DNA from 4 places in the Chitinimonas sp. BJYL2 genome. Region 1 is predicted to be linked to each of the others. Evidence: predicted binding sites of a transcription regulator. Region 1 holds the regulator's gene; each other region holds the start of a gene.
The links. The regulator sigma-54, encoded in region 1, starts transcription at its own class of promoters, with help from an activator protein. The targets are predictions, from matches to a motif close to CTGGCACGCTTCATGCTT.
Positions count from the first base shown of each region.

Region 1 (4,958 bases):
GTGAGGTCGGGGAAGCGGGTAGACAGCGGATGGCGGCGGCGTGTTTCGGAAAAGCGCTTGAGTAGCGCTTCGGTCTTGGCTTCCAGAAACAGTACCCGTACATCGAGCTGGCGCTCGCGCAGATCGGCCACACAATCGGGCAGGGCGGGCAGGCTTTGCGCACCCCGGATGTCCACGCTGATACCGACATGCTGGTGACCCTCGTTCTGCAGCAGGCGCACGGTTTGCGGCAGCAAGGTCGCGGGCAGATTGTCGATACAGTAATAACCCAGATCTTCGAGCAGCTTCAAAGCGACGCTCTTGCCCGAACCGGACAGCCCGGAAATCAGCACGATCTGCATGGACGTATGGTTCACGATTACTCCCCGGACTCCATGAAGCGTTGATGCCGCTCGATGAATTCACGTGTGGAATCGATGCCGCGTAGCTGCAGGATGTAATTGCGCACCGCAGCTTCGACCAGCACTGCCAGGTTGCGACCTGCGGCTACCGGTAGCACCACCTTGCGGATCGGCACATCGAGCACGCCCTGGCTGGCGGCCTGCATCTGCAAGCGGTCCAGTGGCGTGACCGATTCAGCCTGTTTGGTCAGATGGATGATGAGCTTGAGGTTCTTCTTGGGCCGTACCGCGGTTTCGCCGAAGATCGTGCGGATATTGAGCACGCCCAGACCTCGTACTTCGAGAAAGTCCCGCAGCAGCGGCGGGCAGCGGCCTTCCAGCGTGTCGGGCGCGATCCGGTACAGCTCGACCACATCGTCGGCCACGAGGCCATGGCCACGAGAAATCAGCTCCAGCGCCAGTTCGCTCTTGCCCATGGCGCTCTCGCCGGTAATCAGTACACCGACCTCGAGCACATCGAGGAATACGCCGTGCAGATTGGTGGATACCGCCAGCGCCTTGGCCAGATAGAAGCGCAGTACGTCCATCAGATACGGACTTTGCTCGGGCGAGGTCAGCAGCGGCACATGGGCGCGCTCGCAGGCTTCACGCAGCACATCGGGCGCAGTCTGGCCGTTGGCGACGATCATCGCCGCCATGTCGGTACTGAAAAGATGATCCAGTGACTTTTTCAGCGCAGCGGGTTCAACGCTTTGCAGGTAGGCGATTTCGGCCAGACCCAGCACCTGAATGCCATTGGGGTGGACGAAGTTGAGGTGCCCCACCAGGGCGTGCGCCGGCTTCTGTTTGTCCGCTTCGATCGACAGCAGGTTGTTGGCACCGCTCTGGCCGGCAAGCCAGGTCAGGCGCAGTTTCTCGGCGTTATCGATAAACAGCTGGCGGACGGTGATCTGGGGCATGGCGTATGAGTTGGCAGTCGGTATCTGCAACGGGTTCCTGAGCCATCCAGCCTAACGCAAGCAGGCGGGTGTTGCCATCAGGAATGCCACTGGGTCAGCAGGCTGTAGGTTGCTTCGGCGGTTTCGGCGGCCAGCAGGGATTCGCGTAGCTTGCGATCGCTGAACAATTGCGCCAGCTCGGAAAGAATCTGCAGATGCAGGTCGGTGGCCTGTTCCGGTACCAGCAAGACAAAAGCGAGCTGAACCGGTTTGCCGTCCGGTGCTTCAAAGGGGATGGGCTGCTTGAGACGCACGAAGACGCCGAGCGCTTCCTTCAGGCCCTTGATGCGCCCGTGGGGGATGGCCACCCCTTGTCCTAGCCCGGTCGAACCCAGCTTTTCCCGTGCGAACAGGGCGTCGAAGATCGTGCTGCGAGCGATGCCGTGGCTATTCTCGAATAACAGCCCCGCCTGTTCGAACAGGCGTTTCTTGCTGGTCAGGTCGAGATCCAGAAACACATTGGCCAGCGGCAGGACAGAGGCAATCAGCGCCATAAGTTTGGGTTCGTGAAGTAGGCCGCCATTGTACGCTCGCCAGTTGCCAGAACAAGCCGGTGTGCCGTGTTGGCGGCCGAGTGGTGCATCGTAATCCGCATCAGCCACGTCCTGCTGGCCTGAGGGTGCGCAAGGACGGTGATTTTTCGGGGCGTGAAATGGAAAACGGGAACGGCGTCCCTTTACCGTTCCCGTCCCTCTCGTATCGCATTATCCAGCTAGGGCTTTATGCGGAAGCCTGGTTGTCCTGGGGGGGCTGATACTTGATGGCATCGCTGTGGCGATCGCCGTAACGTTTTTCCTTGTGCTTGAGCACCTGTCGATCGAGTTTGTCGGCCACGAAGTCGATGGCGGCATACATGTCTTCGTCGGTCGCTTCTACATGGATATCCTTGCCGCGCAAGTGGACGTTCACTTCGATCTTCTGTTGCAGCTTGTCGACGCTGAGCGTCACGCCCATGTCGATCACGTGGTCGAAGTGCCGGGTTACGCGGTCCAGCTTGCTCTGCACATACTCGCGGATGGCTGGGGTAACCTCAAGGTGATGCCCACTGATGGTCAGATTCATACGACTCTCCTTGCGTTAAGGATGCCGCCGGCAATGCATGGCGGCTACAGGGACTTTCGTTGGTTCACGGGAGGGATCTGCATGGCTTCACGGTATTTGGCGACTGTGCGGCGGGCGACATTGATGCCCTGTTTGCCGAGTACCTCGGCAATCGTGCTGTCACTCAAGGGTTTTTTCGGGTCCTCGTTCTGCAACAACTGCTTGATCAGCGCCTTGATCGCGATGGCGGAGCATTCACCGCCGGAGTCGGTATCCACATGGCTGCCGAAGAAGTACTTGAATTCATAGATACCCCGCGGTGTCAGCATGTACTTCTGCGTGGTGACGCGAGAGATGGTGGATTCGTGCAGATCCAGCTCTTCGGCGATATCGCGCAATACCAGCGGCCGCATGGCGACTTCGCCGTGCTCGAAGAAGCGCTGCTGCTTTTCGACGATGGCCTGGCCGACGCGCAGGATAGTGTCGAAACGCTGTTGCACGTTCTTGATCAGCCACTTGGCCTCCTGCAACTGCCCGGAGAGGCCAGTACCATTTTCACGGTGTTGTCGCAGGATGTTGGCGTACAACTGGTTCACCTTGAGCTTGGGCATCGCTGCTTCGTTGAGCTGGACAGTCCAGCCTGAACGAAGCTTCTTTACCACTACATCCGCCACCACATAACGTGTGTCGGTCTCACCGAAAGCGGCGCCGGGGCGAGGATTCAGGCGCTGGATCAGTACCTGCGCTTGCCTCAGCAACGTGTCGTCGCATTTCAGCGTTTTCTTAAGTTTACTGTAGTCCTTGTTCGCCAATAAATCGAGGTGTCCGGCGACGAGCGTACGGGCCAGCTTGTATAGCGGGTCGGCCGAATACTGTTGATCCAGCTGGATCATCAGGCAATCCTTAAGATCGACCGCACCCACGCCACAAGGTTCCAGCTGACGAACGAGCTGCAGGCCGATCTGCAGTTCCTCGGGCTCGATCTCCAGCCCCTCGCGGATCGCCAGCGGGATCATTTCGAAGATTTCTTCCAGCGAGGAACCGAGATAGCCGTTTTCATCGAGCACATCGATGACCAAGGTGGCCAGTGCCTTATCCCGCGGATTCAGTGGCAGCAGGCCCAGTTGTTCCAGCAGGTGCTCACGCAAGGTGGCGACCTGGGCTACATTGGCCTGGGCATCGTACTCATCGTCACCATCATTGTTCTGGCGACCGCTGCCGGCTTCGTTCCAGTAGCTGTCACCCAGCGCATCTTCGGCATCGTAATCGGGCTCGGCGATTTCACTGGGTGCAGGGGCTTCGGTATCAACCGGACGCTCCTGCATGTCGGCCGGCGAGCCATCGGCTTTGACCGGATGCACTTCCGGCTCGTCATCGTCCTCGCGCTCCAGCATGGGGTTGTCTTGCAGGAAGCGCTCGATCTCCTGGTTCAGATCCAGGGTCGAGAGTTGCAGCAGCTTGATCGACTGCTGCAGCTGCGGCGTCAGCGTGAGCGACTGGGAGAGTTTGAGCTGGAGGGACTGTTTCATGCCTGGGGCTACATCCGGAAGTGTTCGCCCAGGTACACGCGGCGGACATTGTCGTTATAGACAATCTCCTCGGCCGTACCCGAGGCCAGCACGCTGCCCTCGTTGATGATGTAGGCACGATCACAGATACCCAGCGTTTCGCGCACATTATGATCGGTGATCAGGACGCCGATGCCGCGCTCCTTGAGGAAGCGGATGATCTTCTGGATATCCATCACTGCAATCGGGTCCACACCGGCAAAGGGCTCGTCCAGCAAGATGAAGCGCGGGTTGGCGGCCAGCGCACGCGCGATCTCGCAGCGACGACGCTCGCCACCGGAGAGCGACAGCGCCGAGCTGTCGCGCAGATGGGCAATATTGAGTTCACGCATCAGCTCTTCGAGACGGCGCTCGATGGCGTCGTTGCCGGTTTCGTGCAGTTCCAGGATGGCGCGGATGTTCTCGGCCACTGTCATGCGCCGGAAAATCGAGGCTTCCTGTGGCAGATAACCCAGACCCAGGCCCGCGCGTTCATGCATGGCCAGGTGGGTGATCTCGGCATCGTCGAGGAATATCTTGCCGCCGTTGAGGGCGACCATGCCCACAATCATGTAAAAGCTGGTGGTTTTGCCGGCGCCATTAGGGCCCAACAGGCCCACGACTTCCCCCGCATCAATATGCAGGGATACATCGCGAACCACGGTGCGTGCCTTGTAGCGTTTTTGCAGATGCTGGGCAGACAGGCGGCTCATGGCTTGGGCTGGCCTTCTGCGGGTTTCTTCTTGGACTGGATCACCATGCGTACGCGACCATCACTGCTGGCATCGGGCGGGCTACCCTCGGCGGCGTACTTCTCCGTGACCGAGTTGTAGGTAATGCGGTTGCCGCTGATCTCGTCCTCACCCCGCTTGAGCCAGGCATTCCCCATCAGCTTGACCTCGCCGGTCTTGCTGTCGTAGTCCAGCTTGTCGGCATGCGCGTCCAGCCAGGCGAGCTTGCTTTCGAGTCGTTGCTTGAACTTGACGGGCTTGCCGGTGGCCTGAACCGTATGGTCTCCCCCGGCGGTCTCC
Region 1 covers NZ_JANZKW010000001.1:609,450-614,407, reverse strand. Annotated here, with positions in the region: gene rapZ (RNase adapter RapZ) at 1-341, opposite strand, end outside; gene hprK (HPr(Ser) kinase/phosphatase) at 359-1,300, opposite strand; gene ptsN (PTS IIA-like nitrogen regulatory protein PtsN) at 1,378-1,833, opposite strand; gene hpf (ribosome hibernation-promoting factor, HPF/YfiA family) at 2,060-2,401, opposite strand; gene O9X62_RS02900 (RNA polymerase factor sigma-54) at 2,446-3,909, opposite strand; gene lptB (LPS export ABC transporter ATP-binding protein) at 3,918-4,640, opposite strand; gene lptA (lipopolysaccharide transport periplasmic protein LptA) at 4,637-4,958, opposite strand, start outside.

Region 2 (4,958 bases), 620 kb from region 1:
AGTTCGATGTAGGAATCAATCCACTCGTTGGTGAACACGCCACCGCGAACCAGGAACTCGCGATCCTTGTCGAGTGCGTCCAGCGCTTCGTCGAGCGAGGCGCACACGGTCGGGATCAGCTTGTCTTCTTCCGGCGGCAGGTCGTACAGGTTCTTGTCGGCCGGATCGCCGGGGTGGATCTTGTTCTGCACGCCATCCAGGCCGGCCATCAGCAGGGCCGAGAATGCCAGGTACGGGTTGGCCAATGGATCCGGGAAGCGGGCTTCGATACGGCGGCCCTTGTCGGATGCCACGTGCGGAATACGGATCGAGGCCGAACGGTTGCGGGCCGAGTAAGCCAGCTTCACCGGGGCTTCGTAGTGCGGCACGAGGCGCTTGTACGAGTTGGTGCCCGGGTTGGTGATGGCGTTCAGTGCCTTGGCGTGCTTGATGATGCCGCCGATGTAGTACAGGGCGAACTCGCTCAGGCCGGCGTAACCGGTACCGGCAAACAGGTTCTTGCCATCCTTCCAGACCGACTGGTGCACGTGCATGCCGGAGCCGTTGTCGCCAACGATGGGCTTGGGCATGAAGGTGGCGGTCTTGCCGTACTGGTGGGCTACGTTGTGCACCACGTACTTGAGGATCTGGGTCCAGTCGGCGCGCTGAACCAGCGTGCTGAACTTGGTGCCGATTTCGTTCTGGCCGGCGTTGGCGACTTCGTGGTGGAACACTTCGACGGGCACGCCGAGTTCTTCCAGGGCGATGACCATGGCGGCGCGGATGTCTTGGTGGCTATCGACCGGGGGAACCGGGAAGTAGCCGCCCTTCACGCGCGGACGGTGGCCGTGGTTGCCGCCATCGGTGGCGTCGTTGCTGGCCCAGGCACCCTCGTCCGAGGTGATCTTCAGGAAGCAGCCGGTCATGTCGACGTTCCACTGCACGCCGTCGAAGATGAAGAATTCGGGTTCCGGACCGAAGTAGGCGGTGTCGCCCAGGCCCGATGCCTTCAGATAGGCTTCAGCGCGCTTGGCGATGGAGCGGGGGTCGCGGTCGTAGCCCTTACCCGTGTCGGGTTCGATCACGTCACAGGTCAGGAACACGGTCGGCTCGTCAAAGAACGGGTCGATATTGGCGGTGGACGGATCCGGCATCAGCAACATGTCGGAAGCCTGGATACCCTTCCAGCCGGTGATCGAGGAGCCATCAAAGGCGTGGCCGCGTTCGAACCATTCCTCATCGACCACGTGCGAAGGCACGGTCACGTGCTGTTCCTTGCCGATGGTGTCGGTGAAACGCAGGTCGACAAAGCGGATATCGTTTTCTTGGATGAGCTTGAGTACGTCGGCGACCGCCATTTTGCATAACTCCTGAAGATGATGAAGTGCCGGCGTGGGGTACACCAGCGGGCTGGGATTGTAAGCTTGTCCGGGTGGCTAGTCGCCAGCCGGAACAGAGTCGGGCCAACAAAAAGCAGAAACCATGCCACTCGCTATCCACTGCATTCATGCGCCATCTATGGGCATGGCCAAGGCATTTTCGCACCGAAATGGTGCTTGATTATGGTGCGCGCACCGATATTGTGCGAACCCGCCGACGGGCGTGATCTTTGCCATAATCCAGTCTGAACATGACACGTTGTTTGCGGAGACCTAGCCCATGAGCCTGACCAACGAAATCCTCCAGCGCGCGCGCGCGCGCGCCGAGCAACTGGGGCTGGCGTACTCCGGCGCGCTGACGCCAGAGGAGGCGCATACCCTCCGCGCTACCCTGCCCAATGCCAAGCTGATCGATGTACGCACGGCGGCCGAGTGGCAGTTTGTCGGCGCGCCGCCCGATGCGGTCAAGATCGAGTGGAAGTCCTGGCCCACCATGGGCGTGAATCCCCATTTCCTGGAGCAGCTACGCCATCAGGTCGATAGCGAAGATGTGCTGATGTTCCTGTGCCGCACTGGCGGCCGCTCGCACGAAGCCGCAGTACTGGCGGCCGACCATGGCTTTGCCGAGTGCTACAACGTGCTCGAAGGCTTTGAGGGTGATCGCAACGAGGCTGGGCAACGCGGTCAGAGCAACGGCTGGAAGGGGCGTGGCTTGCCTTGGTCGCAGGGTTGATCTGCGCCGTTGCTGCACTGTATTCCGCTTTGCACGTCGCCAGATTGGATTGGCGGCGTAGCAGCGTCTGTTTTTTCCTTTGAATGATGGATCCCGCTCTTCATGACTGACCGTTACGCCGTTGTCGGCCACCCCGTGGCTCACAGCAAGTCGCCCGCCATTCACGCTGCCTTTGCCCGCCAGACCGGCGAAAAGATCGACTACACCACCCTCGAAGCGCCCCTTGATGGGTTTGTCGATACGGTGGCGATGTTTCTGGCTATGGGGGGTGCGGGCTGCAATGTGACCGTGCCGTTCAAGGAAGCGGCGTATGAGTTTGCCAACCAGCTGACCGAGCGTGCCGAACAGGCCGGTGCGGTGAATACGCTGTGGCTGGATGATGATGGCGTGGTGGGTGACAACACCGATGGCGCCGGGCTGGTGCGCGACCTGCGGCGCCATACCGTGCTGGCGGGCAAGCGCATTCTGTTGCTGGGCGCAGGCGGTGCGGCGCGAGGGGTGATCGGCCCGCTGCTGGCCGAGCGGCCGACCGCGCTGGTGATCGCCAACCGCAGTCAGGATAAGGCCGATGCGCTGGCGGCACACTTTGCAGATATCGGGCCGATCAGTGCGGCGCGTTATGACGCGTTGGCCGGGCAGGTGTTCGATATCGTCATCAATGCCACATCGGCCAGTCTGGCGGGCGAACCGCTGCCGGTGCCCGATACGCTCTGGCATGAGGGCGTGCTGGCTTACGACATGATGTATGGCAAGGAAGAAACGCCCTTCCTGAAGCAGGCGGCCGCGGCATCACAGCGGCTCGACGGCCTGGGCATGCTGGTCGAGCAAGCCGCGGAGGCGTTCTTTGTGTGGCGCGGTGTGCGGCCAGATACCGCGCCGGTACTCGCTTTGCTACGCGAGCAGTTGCAGGGCTGAGTCATATCAGCCCTGCGCTTGTCTACGGATCAATACGCCGGCAGCTCGCAGCCAAATGCAGTGCGATAGGCGGTGGCGAGGCTGTCGCGGTCGAAGTGATGGTTCTGGCCGCCGCGATGGGCGATCTTGAGGGCTCCCAGCAGGGAGGCAAGGCGACCTGTGCTTTCCCAGTCCCACCCCTTTTCAATGCCGAACAGCAGGCCGGCGCGATAGGCGTCACCGCAGCCCGTCGGGTCCAGCACTTCCGTCGCCTTGGCAGTGGGGATGAGGATTTCCTTGCCGTCGGCATGCATCGTCGAGCCTTCGGCGCCACGCGTCACGACCAGCATCTTCACCATCGCTGCCAGATCGGCAATTGACTTGCCGGTGCGCTCTTCCATCAGCGCGGCTTCGTAGTCGTTGAGTGCCACATAATCGGCTGCCTGCACGCAGGCTAGCAGTTCGGCGCCGCTGAACAGCGGCATGGCCTGACCCGGATCGAAAATGAAGGGGATCTTGGCGGCGGTCAGTTCGGCAACGCGTGCCAGCATGCCTTCACGACCATCCGGGCCGACGACCGCGAGGGTGATGCCGGGGACGTGGTCGAAATGGTTCTCGTGCGAGAGCGACATCGCCCCCGGATGGAAGGCAGTGATCTGGTTATCGTCCAGATCAGTGGTGATGAAGCACTGGGGTGTGTAGTGGTCCGGCAGGGTGCGGATGCATTCCTGGCGGATCTGCAGCTCGTCCAGACGCTTGGCGTAAGGCGTGAAGTCCTGCCCCACGGTGGCCATGGGTAGCGGATCGCCGCCCAGCAATTTGAGGTTGTAAGCGATATTGCCCGCGCAGCCGCCGAATTCGCGGCGCATCTGCGGAACCAGGAACGACACCGACAGCATATGCACCTTGTCGGGCAGGATGTGGTGCTTGAAACGGTCCGGGAAGACCATGATGGTGTCGTAAGCGACCGAACCGCAAATCAGCGTGGGCATTGCACAAAATCCGTTATTTCAGGTTAACCGGTCGATTTTACCGGGTTGGAGGCCTGCCGCGCAGCCCTTGTGTCGATTGGGCAGCAAGCAGTGTGGTACGGGTAGGCGCAGGACACAGTCGCATTCTGCCCACAGCGCGGCCTGTGGCTTGTTCCCCCGTGCGTTATTGGTCGCGACGATCTAAGCTAGCGGCTGATCAAGCGGCTGGGAGCTGAGGATGTTGCTGGGTACCGAGCGTTTTCCCATGCGCTGGGGCGATATGGACGCGCTGGGACATCTGAACAACACGCTGTACTTCCGCTTCTGCGAAGAAACCCGGGTGCGCTGGCTGGATGCGCGTGGTTGGCGGGTTGATACCGCTGCCGGTGCCGGGCCGATTCTGGCCGCCACCAGTTGCCAGTTCCGCGTACCCCTGGTGTATCCCTGCGATATCCGCATCGAGACCTCGGTTGCCCGAATCGGCAACAGCAGCTTTACCCTGCGCCACCGTATCTGCCGTGATGATCAACCCGACATCACCGCGGCGGAGGCCGAGGCGGTGATCGTGTGGTGCGATTATGCGAGCGGCAGCTCGCTCCCCCTGCCCGACGCGCTGCGTCAGCAACTGGAGGTAAACCCTGCATGAAGACCGCGTTCAAGGTGCGCGATGCACGCCCGGGCGATGCGCCCGCTATCTACGAGCTGGTGCGCGAGCTGGCGGCCTACGAAAAGCTCACCCATGTATGCACGGGTACGCCTGAGCAACTGCATGAGCATCTTTGGGGGCCACGGCCTTATATCGAGGCCTTGCTGGCCGAGGTAGAGCGGGGCGGGCGTATGCATGCCGTGGGTTTTGCCCTTTATTTCCACAACTATTCCACCTTTCTGGCGCAGCCGGGCTTGTATCTGGAAGACCTGTTCGTGCTGCCCGAATATCGCCGCAACGGTATCGGCGAGGCCCTGTTCCGCGAAGTGGCGCATCGTGCGGTCGAGCGTGGCTGC
Region 2 covers NZ_JANZKW010000001.1:1,224,848-1,229,805, forward strand. Annotated here, with positions in the region: gene glnA (type I glutamate--ammonia ligase) at 1-1,337, opposite strand, end outside; gene O9X62_RS05720 (rhodanese-like domain-containing protein) at 1,639-2,091, shown strand; gene aroE (shikimate dehydrogenase) at 2,194-3,006, shown strand; gene O9X62_RS05730 (carbohydrate kinase family protein) at 3,036-3,977, opposite strand; gene O9X62_RS05735 (thioesterase family protein) at 4,195-4,602, shown strand; gene O9X62_RS05740 (GNAT family N-acetyltransferase) at 4,599-4,958, shown strand, end outside.
Region 2: glnA (type I glutamate--ammonia ligase) is a predicted target of sigma-54. The motif match lies at 1,451-1,468, and genes of this name have one in related genera.

Region 3 (4,958 bases), 600 kb from region 1:
TGAACTCGATACCCGAACGGTCACCCACATAGCGGTTTTCGGGACGCACCAACAAGGAGGCGGGCTTGAAGCCTTGCTCGGCCTGGCCGCTGACATAACCGATGGGCTTGTTGATCAGGATGGTCACGCGCTGCGTCTGCGCGGCTTCGGCGCGCTTGTCGAGCACGATCTTCTGATGCGGCAACACCCGGCTGCCGAGCACGTCGACGACGATGCCATCCACCGTTACCCAGCCTTGTTCAATGTATTCATCCGCCTCGCGGCGCGAACACAGGCCAAGTTCGGCCATGCGTTTGGATAGACGGACGGACTCTGGAACGTCGCTCATGGTCAGGATTCCGGTGCAAAACGGCATTCTAACGCCAGCCATCCCGGCTGCCAGATGAAGTTACGCGCGGCGACCCACAGTTAAGCGTGGGTTCACCCGCAAGCACGGTAAAATCCACCCATGACTGCAAGTGATGATCTGGACTACGCACGCCGCTTTGGTGGCGTGGCGCGACTCTATGGCGATGCCGCCCTGGCGCGGTTTCAAGCCGCGCGCGTTTGCGTGATCGGCATCGGCGGCGTGGGCAGCTGGGCGGTGGAGGCGCTGGCACGCAGTGCCATCGGCCAGCTCACTCTGATCGATATGGACCATATCGCGCCGTCCAATGTGAACCGCCAGTTGCATGCGCGCACCGATACGCTGGGCCAGGCCAAGACGGGTGCCATGCGCGACCGCATCCTCGCCATCAACCCGCGTGCGCAGGTGGCCGAGATTGACGACTTCCTCACCGAAGAAAACCTGCCCACGCTGATTGCGCCTGGGCGCTTTGATTACGTAGTCGACTGCATGGACCAGATGCGCGTCAAGGTCGCGCTGGTTGCGCACTGCCGCCGCCACAAGGTTCCACTGATCGTCTCCGGCGGTGCCGGTGGCCGTACCGATGCCACCCGCGTGGCGCTGGCCGACCTGGCGCTGACCAGCGGCGATGCATTGCTGGCCCGCGTGCGCGCCGAATTGCGCAAAAAGCATGGCTACGCGCGCGAAGGTAAAAAGTTCGGCATCGAAGCCATCTACTCCACCGAGCCCATTGTTCGCCCGCCGCAAAGCTGTGAGGCCGATGCCCCCGGCGGCGGCCTCAACTGCGCCGGTTATGGGTCGGCCGTGGCCGTGACCGCCAGTTTCGGCATGGCGATGGCGGGGCGTGTACTGAACCAGTTGGCGAAGCAGTTGGTCTGAACCGATGATGCCGGCATACTATGCACCGCCGATTTAACTGATTGATCGCACATGCTGTTTCGCCACCTGATCCCCACGTCTTTTGCTGCGCCTGCCACGGCGCTGATACTGGTGCTGCCTGCCGCGCATGCCGATATCTACAAGCATGTGGATGCAGAGGGCCGGGTCACTTACTCGAATATCCCGATCAAGGGCGCCAATAAGCTGGACCTGGGGCCTTCCCCCATGTCTGTTCCGGCGCCCCGCCCCCGTTCGGGTACCAGCAGCGGCGCCCCCCGCGCCAGTGCCACGCCGACACCCGGCTACTTCCCGCGTGTCGATAGCGCCACCCAGCGCCAGCGCGATATGACCAAGCTGCAAATCCTCCAGGACGAAATGAACGGCGAGCAGCGCCTGCTCGATGCCGCACGGCAGAAGTACGCCGCCAATCCGTCCGATCCCCGCCAGCGCGAGAACGTGCTCATGCACGAAAAGAACATCGAAGCGCTGCGCAAGGAAATGTCCCGCGTTCAATAAACGTGCATGCTCAGCACGCGCCCGGTTAATGCACTAAGATGGTGCATCAACGGCGTGCCGCACTGCGCCGAAACGGCGCGAACCCGTCCTGGCATTTTCAAGTCTTTGTTATTGCTGGGTAAAAATCGCGAACTTTTGCTGGCCTGCTCCTTGCTAAGGCCTGTCCTGATCCTGATTTTTACCTTGATATGTCACCTGCCAGTTTTACCGGACTCGATCTGCTGGAAACCGCCGTCATCGTGCTCGATGCGGCGCGTGTTGTCCGCCATCTGAATCCTGCCGCCGAGAACCTGTTCGAGCTGCCCGCGCGGGATGCGGTGGGTCGGCCGCTGTCGGCCTGCTTTGCCGAGCCCGGCGAGATCAATGCCGCGCTCGATGCCGCTGAGCGCCAGAACGCCAGCGTGACCGAGCATGATGTGGCGCTGGCCGTGCGCCTGGGCAGCATCATCCACGTGGGTTTCACGGTTCGCGAGGTGGAAGCGGCGGCGCTCACGGTGCTGGAATTCCGCCGTACCGATCAGCAGCGCCGCATTGCCAACGAAGAGCGGCTGGCCAAGCAGCAGCAGGCCAATCGCCAGCTGATCAGCAATCTGGCACACGAGATCAAGAACCCGCTCGGTGGTATCCGCGGCGCGGCGCAGCTATTGCGCAAGGAGCTCGACGACCCGGCGCTGTGCGAATACACGCAAGTGATCACCAGCGAGGCCGATCGCCTGCAAAGCCTGCTCGACCGCCTGCTGACGCCGCATCGCCTGCCGCAGCTCGGAGAGCTGAACATCCACGAAGTCCTTGAGCGCGTGCGCAGCGTGGTGCTGGCCGAGTTCCCCAATATGGCCGTGCGCCGCGATTACGACACCAGTGCGCCCGACCTGTACGGCGACAAGGAACAGCTGATCCAGACCGTGCTCAATATCGCCCGCAATGCCGCGCAAGCCATGCATGGCGTGGGCCAACTGGTGTTCAAGACGCGCGTGGCGCGCCAGGTCACGCTCAATCGTCAGCGCTTTCCGCTGGGGCTGACGCTGGACATCATCGACAACGGCCCCGGCGTGCCCGAGCACATCCGCGAAACGATTTTCTACCCGCTGGTCTCGGCCCGCCCCGGCGGCACCGGCATCGGCCTGCATCTGGCCCACACCTTTGTCCAGCAGCATGGCGGCACCATCGAGTTCGCAAGCGAACCGGGCCGCACCTGCTTCACCCTGACCTTGCCACTGAACGGCTACTCGCCGGTCAATGGCGGCAAATAGAACAGATCGCCTGCCCATGAAACCCGTCTGGATCATTGACGACGACCGCTCCATCCGCTGGGTGTTCGAAAAAGCCCTGGGACGCGAAGGCATCGCTTTCCGCAGCTTTGCCTCGGTAGCCGAAACGCTCGATGCCCTGCAGCGCGAAACACCGGCCGTGGTGGTCAGCGATATCCGCATGCCCGGCGAATCGGGCCTGGACCTGCTTGCCCAGATCAAGGAACGCCATCCGCGTTTGCCCGTGATCATCATGACCGCGCACTCCGATCTGGATTCGGCGGTGGCCGCATTCCAGGGTGGTGCGTTCGAGTACTTGCCCAAGCCGTTCGATGTGGACCACGCAGTCGAGCTGATCCGCCGTGCGCTCGACGAGAGCCTCAAGCAGGATGTCGAGGACGAGGTGCCCGAAGACGCCCCGGCGATCTTGGGTCAGGCACCGGCCATGCAGGAGGTGTTCCGCGCGATTGGCCGGCTGAGCCAGAGCGCTGCCACCGTCCTGATCACCGGCGAATCCGGCTCGGGCAAGGAGCTGGTGGCGCGTGCCTTGCATCGCCATAGCCCGCGGGCAGGTCGCCAGTTCGTGGCCATCAACACGGCCGCCATCCCCAAGGATCTGCTGGAGAGCGAGCTGTTCGGCCACGAACGCGGCGCGTTTACCGGCGCCCAGGCGCAGCGTACCGGTCGCTTCGAGCAGGCCGAGGGCGGCACGCTGTTTCTGGATGAAATCGGCGATATGCCGCCCGAGCTGCAAACCCGCCTGCTGCGCGTGCTCTCGGATGGCTTCTTCTACCGAGTGGGCGGCCATGCGCCGATCAAGGCCAATGTGCGCGTGATTGCGGCCACCCATCAGGCGCTGGAAGAACGCGTCAAGAACGGTCTATTCCGCGAAGACTTGTTCCACCGCCTCAATGTAATCCGCCTGCGTCTGCCCTCATTGCAGGAGCGACGCGAGGATATCCCGCTGCTGGCACGCCACTTCCTCGCCAAATCGGCGCGTGATCTGGGCGTAGAGGCCAAGCGGCTGACGGACGATGCCATGCGCGTGCTCACCGGCTTTGCCTTCCCCGGCAATGTGCGCCAGCTCGAAAACCTGTGCCACTGGATCACCGTGATGGCACCGGGCCAAGCCGTCGGCCCGGCCGATCTGCCGCCCGAACTCAAGCAGGAAGGCAGCAGCAGTGTCAGTGGCGATTGGGTGGAGCAGCTCGCGCAGGAAGCCGACCGCCGCCTGCGCCAGGGCGAGCGCGGCTTTATCGAGGCGCTGACCCACCAGTTTGAACGCACGCTGATCCTGCGTGCATTGGCGGCCACCGGCGGCAAGCGGATCGAGGCTGCCGAGCGGCTAGGTCTGGGCCGCAACACGCTGACACGCAAGATCCAGGAGCTGGATCTGGAGCGGGAAATTGGCGGCGAATAGATCGTAGTTATTGGTGGCAGGTAAAGCGGCAGGGCCGTATTGCCCGGTGGCGGCGTATCGTAAAAGCCCGTTCCGTTAGACGAGTGCTCATGCTGCCACCCGCACAACTTCGCTGGCATACCCTTGCCCACGCCGAGCCCGGCTCCCGTCTGATCATCACCGGTGCTGTGCATGGCATCGAAACCTGCGGCACCCGTGCAATCCAGCGGTTGCTGGCCGAGCTGGATCGCGGCGAGCTGGCCTTGTGCCGTGGCCAGCTCACTCTAGTGCCGGTTTGCAATCCGCTCGCCTATGCGCAGGGACGGCGGGAGGGCGAGGGCGACCTTAATCGCAAGATCGCCGTGCGTGATGCGCCCGCCAGCTTTGAAGAGCGCCTCGCCAACCAGCTTGCGCCGCTGCTGCTGGCGCACGATGTGCTGCTGGACCTGCACTCCTTCCAGAGCCCCGGCCAGCCCTTTGTGGTGCTGGGGCCCGATACCCCGTTTGTCCGCGCTGCGGATGAGGTGGCACTCGCCAGATATCTGGGCGTGAGCCGATTCGTGGAAGGCAG
Region 3 covers NZ_JANZKW010000001.1:1,213,652-1,218,609, forward strand. Annotated here, with positions in the region: gene O9X62_RS05670 (pseudouridine synthase) at 1-328, opposite strand, end outside; gene O9X62_RS05675 (tRNA threonylcarbamoyladenosine dehydratase) at 449-1,225, shown strand; gene O9X62_RS05680 (DUF4124 domain-containing protein) at 1,277-1,741, shown strand; gene glnL (nitrogen regulation protein NR(II)) at 1,930-2,991, shown strand; gene ntrC (nitrogen regulation protein NR(I)) at 3,008-4,408, shown strand; gene O9X62_RS05695 (succinylglutamate desuccinylase/aspartoacylase family protein) at 4,498-4,958, shown strand, end outside.
Region 3: glnL (nitrogen regulation protein NR(II)) is a predicted target of sigma-54. The motif match lies at 1,880-1,897, and genes of this name have one in related genera.

Region 4 (4,958 bases), 490 kb from region 1:
TCGATGCCGCCGGCAACTACGACGGTGCCTTTGCCTTTATTGCCAACATCGACAAACGCAAAGCCTCCGAGCAAGCATTGCAGGAACGCGAAACCGCGTACCGGCAGGTTTTCGAGCGCAGTCTCGCACCCAAGCTGGTGATTGATCCGGTGCAGGGGGAAATCCTCGCGGCCAATGCCGCGGCTCGAGCGTTCTATGGCTATGACAACGAAGCATTTCTGGGTTTGCGCATCGGTGAGCTGGCCACCGACGTCATCCGTGGCGATTTCCTGACATCGCTGGAACAGGCAAGGCTGGAGGAAGGACACTTTTTCATCAGCCGTCATCAATGCCGCAACGGTCGTGTGCGTGAAGTGGCCGTACACGCGATTGCGATTCAGGTCGGTGGCCGGCAGCTGCTGTATCTGATCATCCGCGATATCGGCCAGCAGCGCGAAACCGAGCAGCGCCTGCGGTTCATCGAGTTCACCGTACAGCAAGCCAGTATTGCCGTGATCTGGCTGAATCCGGACGGCACCCTGCGCGATGCCAATTTCCACACCGGCAAGATGCTGGAAATCCCTCACGATGCCTTGCTGGGGCGGCCCATCTGGGCATTTGATCCCAGTCTGGATGAGTCACGCTGGGCGTCGCTGTGGGACACGATCAAGGATAGCGGCGGGCACAGCTTCCGTAGCCACTTCCGCAGTGCGCGCGGACAGATGATCCCGATCGAGATCCATGCCAGCCATCTGGCCTTCGACGGCACCGAATGCGTGGTCGCCTATGCGCGGGGGATCGAAGAGGAACTGCGCTCGGAGCAGATGCTGAATCTGCAGCATGCCGTGCTCGGCAATATTGCCTCGGGGCAACCCCTGCGGGACATCCTGGATCAGATCACCCATAACGTGGAAATGCTGGCCCCCGATGCCCTGTGCTCGATCCTGCTGCTGGACGGCGATACGCTGCATACCGGCTCAGCACCCAGTGTCCCGGCCAGCTTCACTAGTGCGGTGGATGGCAGCATCATCGGTCCACGCTGCGGTTCATGTGGCACGGCGGCCTATCTGAACCAGGAAGTCAACGCGACCGACATTGCCACCGACCCGCGCTGGGCCGATTACGCAGAGCTGGCGCGCGAGCACGGCCTCGCTGCCTGCTGGTCGAGCCCGATCCGCGCCCGCGATGGCCGCGTTGTCGGTACCTTTGCCCTGTATTACCGGACAGCACGCGGGCCTGATGCGTTCCAGCGCCGTATCGTTGAAGCGTGCACGCATCTTGCAGGCATCGCCATCGAGCACCGCGAGGCAGAAGACCGCGTCCATGCGCTGGCCTTCTACGATGCGCTCACCGGCCTGCCTAACCGCTCACTGCTGGCCGACCGGGTCGAGCTGTCGCTGGCACAGGCTCAGCGCAATGGCTGGCCGCTGGCGCTGATGTTCGTGGACCTGGATCGCTTCAAGACCATCAACGATTCCCTCGGCCACGCGGTGGGCGACCGTTTGCTGCAGACCGTGGCCAAGCGTTTCGAGACCGTGCTGCGTGACTCCGACACCGTTTGCCGTCTCGGCGGTGACGAATTCCTGATGCTGCTGCCCGAGTGCGGTGCCGAAGGCGCCGCCGCCGTGGCCAGCAAGGTGATCGCCGCCGTGGCCGAACGCATCGATATGGACGGGCTGACCCTGAACGGCTCAGCCAGTATCGGCATCGCCCTGTTCCCCGAGGACGGGCAAGATTACGACACCCTGCTCAAGCATGCCGATACCGCCATGTACCGCGCCAAGGAACTGGGTCGCAACGCCTTCTGCTTCTACAGCCACGATATGAACGACGACGCGGCGGCGCGACTGGAAATGGAAGCCGCCCTGCGCCAGGCCATGCTGAACCGTGAACTGCGCCTGTTCTATCAGCCTCAGGTCGGCATCGCCACGCAACATCTGCACGGTCTCGAAGCCTTGATCCGCTGGCAGCACCCTAACTGGGGCATGGTCTCGCCAGCACGGTTCATTCCGATCGCCGAGGAAAGCGGGCTGATTGATGAGATCGGTATCTGGGTGCTCAACGAAGCCTGCCGCCAGCTCGCACAGTGGGATGCCGAAGGACTGGCGATCCCGCGGATTTCGGTCAACCTCTCGCCCCGCCAGTTCCGCCATGACGATGTGCCGGCGCTGGTGGCCGAGTGCCTCAAACGGCATGGCCTGCCCGCCAGCCGGCTGACACTGGAAATCACCGAAAGCCTGATGATGATGCGCGATGACAAGACGCTCAACGCCTTGTCACAACTGGACGAGATGGGTGTTGCCCTGGCGGTGGACGACTTCGGGACAGGCTATTCGAGCCTGGGCTATCTGAAACGCTTTCCGGTCAGTGAGCTGAAGCTGGATCAGAGCTTTGTCCGCGATCTGGGCGAGGATGAAGGCGACCGCGCGCTGGCCAGTGCCGTCGTCCGCATTGGCCAGAGCATGCGCATGACCGTGGTAGCCGAGGGAGTCGAAACCCTGGAGCAGCTCAACTTCCTCGATGGCGAGGGTTGCGATGTGGCGCAAGGCTACTACTTTGCGCGGCCCATGCCGGCTGCCGATCTGGCCGAGTGGGTCGCTGATTTCCAGACCACCCCTGCCTGACACTGGTCTCCGTGCGCGCCACGGGCCCACCGTGGCGACGCCACTGATCGCCTAGAAATCGTCCTGTGGATTGTCTTGGGCCGGCGCGGCATCACCGCGACGGGCCTCCAGCGCCTGCACACGGGCTTCCAGTGCTGCCAGCGCTTCACGGGTACGCGCCAATACGGCCTGCTGGACCTCGAACTCTTCCCGCGTCACCAGATCCAGTTTAGCGAATGCCGCCGAGAGTACCGCACGCGCATTCTTCTCGATATCGCGCCCAGGTCCCGCCGCCATCACTTCAGCTAGCTTGCCACTTACTTCATCGAACAGACGTTGAGCCAGCATGGGGACGCTCCTGCTTCACAAAGGGGATGACACAAGGATAGCAAATCGCACCGTGATCATGCGCGCGCACCAAGGGCAGGCAGGGCAGCGCCCGGGCGCACCAATGCGGTGCAATATTGCGGCGCATCGCCGGGGAAGGCGAAGCATCTTATTGATAATTAAGGATATATTTCCTTGGCACGACCCATGCTAACGCTTCCTACCGAAGCATTTTTCCGGGTATCCATTCAAGGAGCGAAGATGAAGTTCGTTAGCGCCATCATCAAGCCGTTCAAGCTTGACGAGGTCCGCGAGGCACTTTCCGCCATAGGCGTGCAAGGTGTCACCGTGACCGAGGTCAAGGGTTTCGGCCGTCAAAAGGGCCACACCGAGCTGTATCGCGGCGCGGAGTATGTGGTCGATTTCCTGCCCAAGGTCAAACTCGAAATCGCCGTGAAGGACGACCTGCTCGATCAGGTCATCGAGGCCATCGAAAAGTCCGCCAATACCGGCAAGATCGGTGACGGCAAGATCTTCGTCTTCGAGCTCGAACAAGTCATCCGCATCCGCACCGGTGAAACCGGCGCTGACGCGCTCTAAGCCTACGAGGGAGATGAGCCAAATGAAGAAACTACTGACCGCGCTGGCACTGGCCAGCGCCATGAGTTTCGGCAGTGCATGGGCAGAAGAAGCGCCTGCCGCCGCACCCGTCGCCGAAGCGGCTGCGGCCACGCCCGAGTCCGCAGCGGCCCCGGCAGCAGCACCTGCCGAATCCGCCCCTGTGGCAGCCGCCGCACCCGAGGCTGCCCCGGCAGTTGCCGCACCGGCCCCCACATTGAGCAAGGCCGATAACGGCTGGATCTTTGTGGCCACCGCTTTCGTCATCCTGATGTCGATCCCTGGTCTGGCCCTGTTCTACGGCGGCCTGGTGCGCGCCAAGAACATGCTCAGCGTGCTGATGCAGGTGTTTGTCGTGTTCTCGCTGATTTCCGTGCTGTGGGTTGTTTACGGCTACAGCGTGGCCTTCACCGATGGTGGCAGCCTCAACAGCGCCGTGGGCGGCTTCAGCAAGCTGTTCCTCAAAGGCGTAACGCCGGATTCCCTGGCCGCTACCTGGTCCAAGGGTATCTATATTTCCGAACTGATCTACGTGGTGTTCCAGGGCGCGTTCGCCGCCATTACCTGCGGCCTGATCGTCGGTGCCTTTGCAGAACGCGTGAAGTTCTCGGCCGTGCTTGCCTTCGTGGTGATCTGGTTCAGCTTCAGCTACCTGCCCATGGCACACATGGTCTGGTACTGGTCCGGCCCTGATGCCTATATCGATGCCAAGGCTGCCGAAGCCGCTACCGCTGCTGCTGGCTGGCTGTTCGCCAAGGGCGCGCTGGACTTCGCTGGTGGCACCGTGGTGCACATCAACGCAGCCGTGGCCGGCCTGGTCGGTGCCTACTTCGTCGGCAAGCGCGTCGGTCTGGGCAAGGAAGCCATGACCCCGCACAGCCTGACCATGACCATGATCGGTGCTTCGCTGCTGTGGTTCGGCTGGTTTGGTTTCAACGCCGGTTCGGCTCTCGAAGCCAACGGCATTGGCGCACTGGCCTTCATCAACACTTGGGTTGCCACCGCACTGGCCGCCTGTGCCTGGACCGCCGTCGAGTGGATCTGGAAGGGCAAGCCCTCCATGCTGGGCGCTGCCTCAGGCGCGGTAGCCGGCCTGGTTGCCATTACTCCGGCTTGCGGTTTTGTCGGTGTCGGTGGTGCCATGGTCATCGGCGCGCTGGCTGGTGTGGTCTGCCTGTGGGGCGTGCATGGCCTCAAGCGCCTGCTGGGTGCTGACGATGCACTGGATGTATTCGGCGTGCACGGCGTGGGCGGTATCCTCGGCGCCATCCTGACCGGCGTGTTTGCCGATCCGGCCCTCGGCGGTACCGGTGTGTGGGACTACGTCGCCAACGCCGTCGCCCCGAACTACTCGATCGCCTCGCAGGTCTGGATCCAGACCCAGGGCGTGCTGGTCACGCTGGTGGTGTCGGGTGTGGTCTCGGTCGTGGC
Region 4 covers NZ_JANZKW010000001.1:1,096,196-1,101,153, reverse strand. Annotated here, with positions in the region: gene O9X62_RS05130 (EAL domain-containing protein) at 1-2,603, shown strand, start outside; gene O9X62_RS05125 (accessory factor UbiK family protein) at 2,655-2,930, opposite strand; gene glnK (P-II family nitrogen regulator) at 3,171-3,509, shown strand; gene O9X62_RS05115 (ammonium transporter) at 3,532-4,958, shown strand, end outside.
Region 4: glnK (P-II family nitrogen regulator) is a predicted target of sigma-54. The motif match lies at 3,105-3,122, and genes of this name have one in related genera.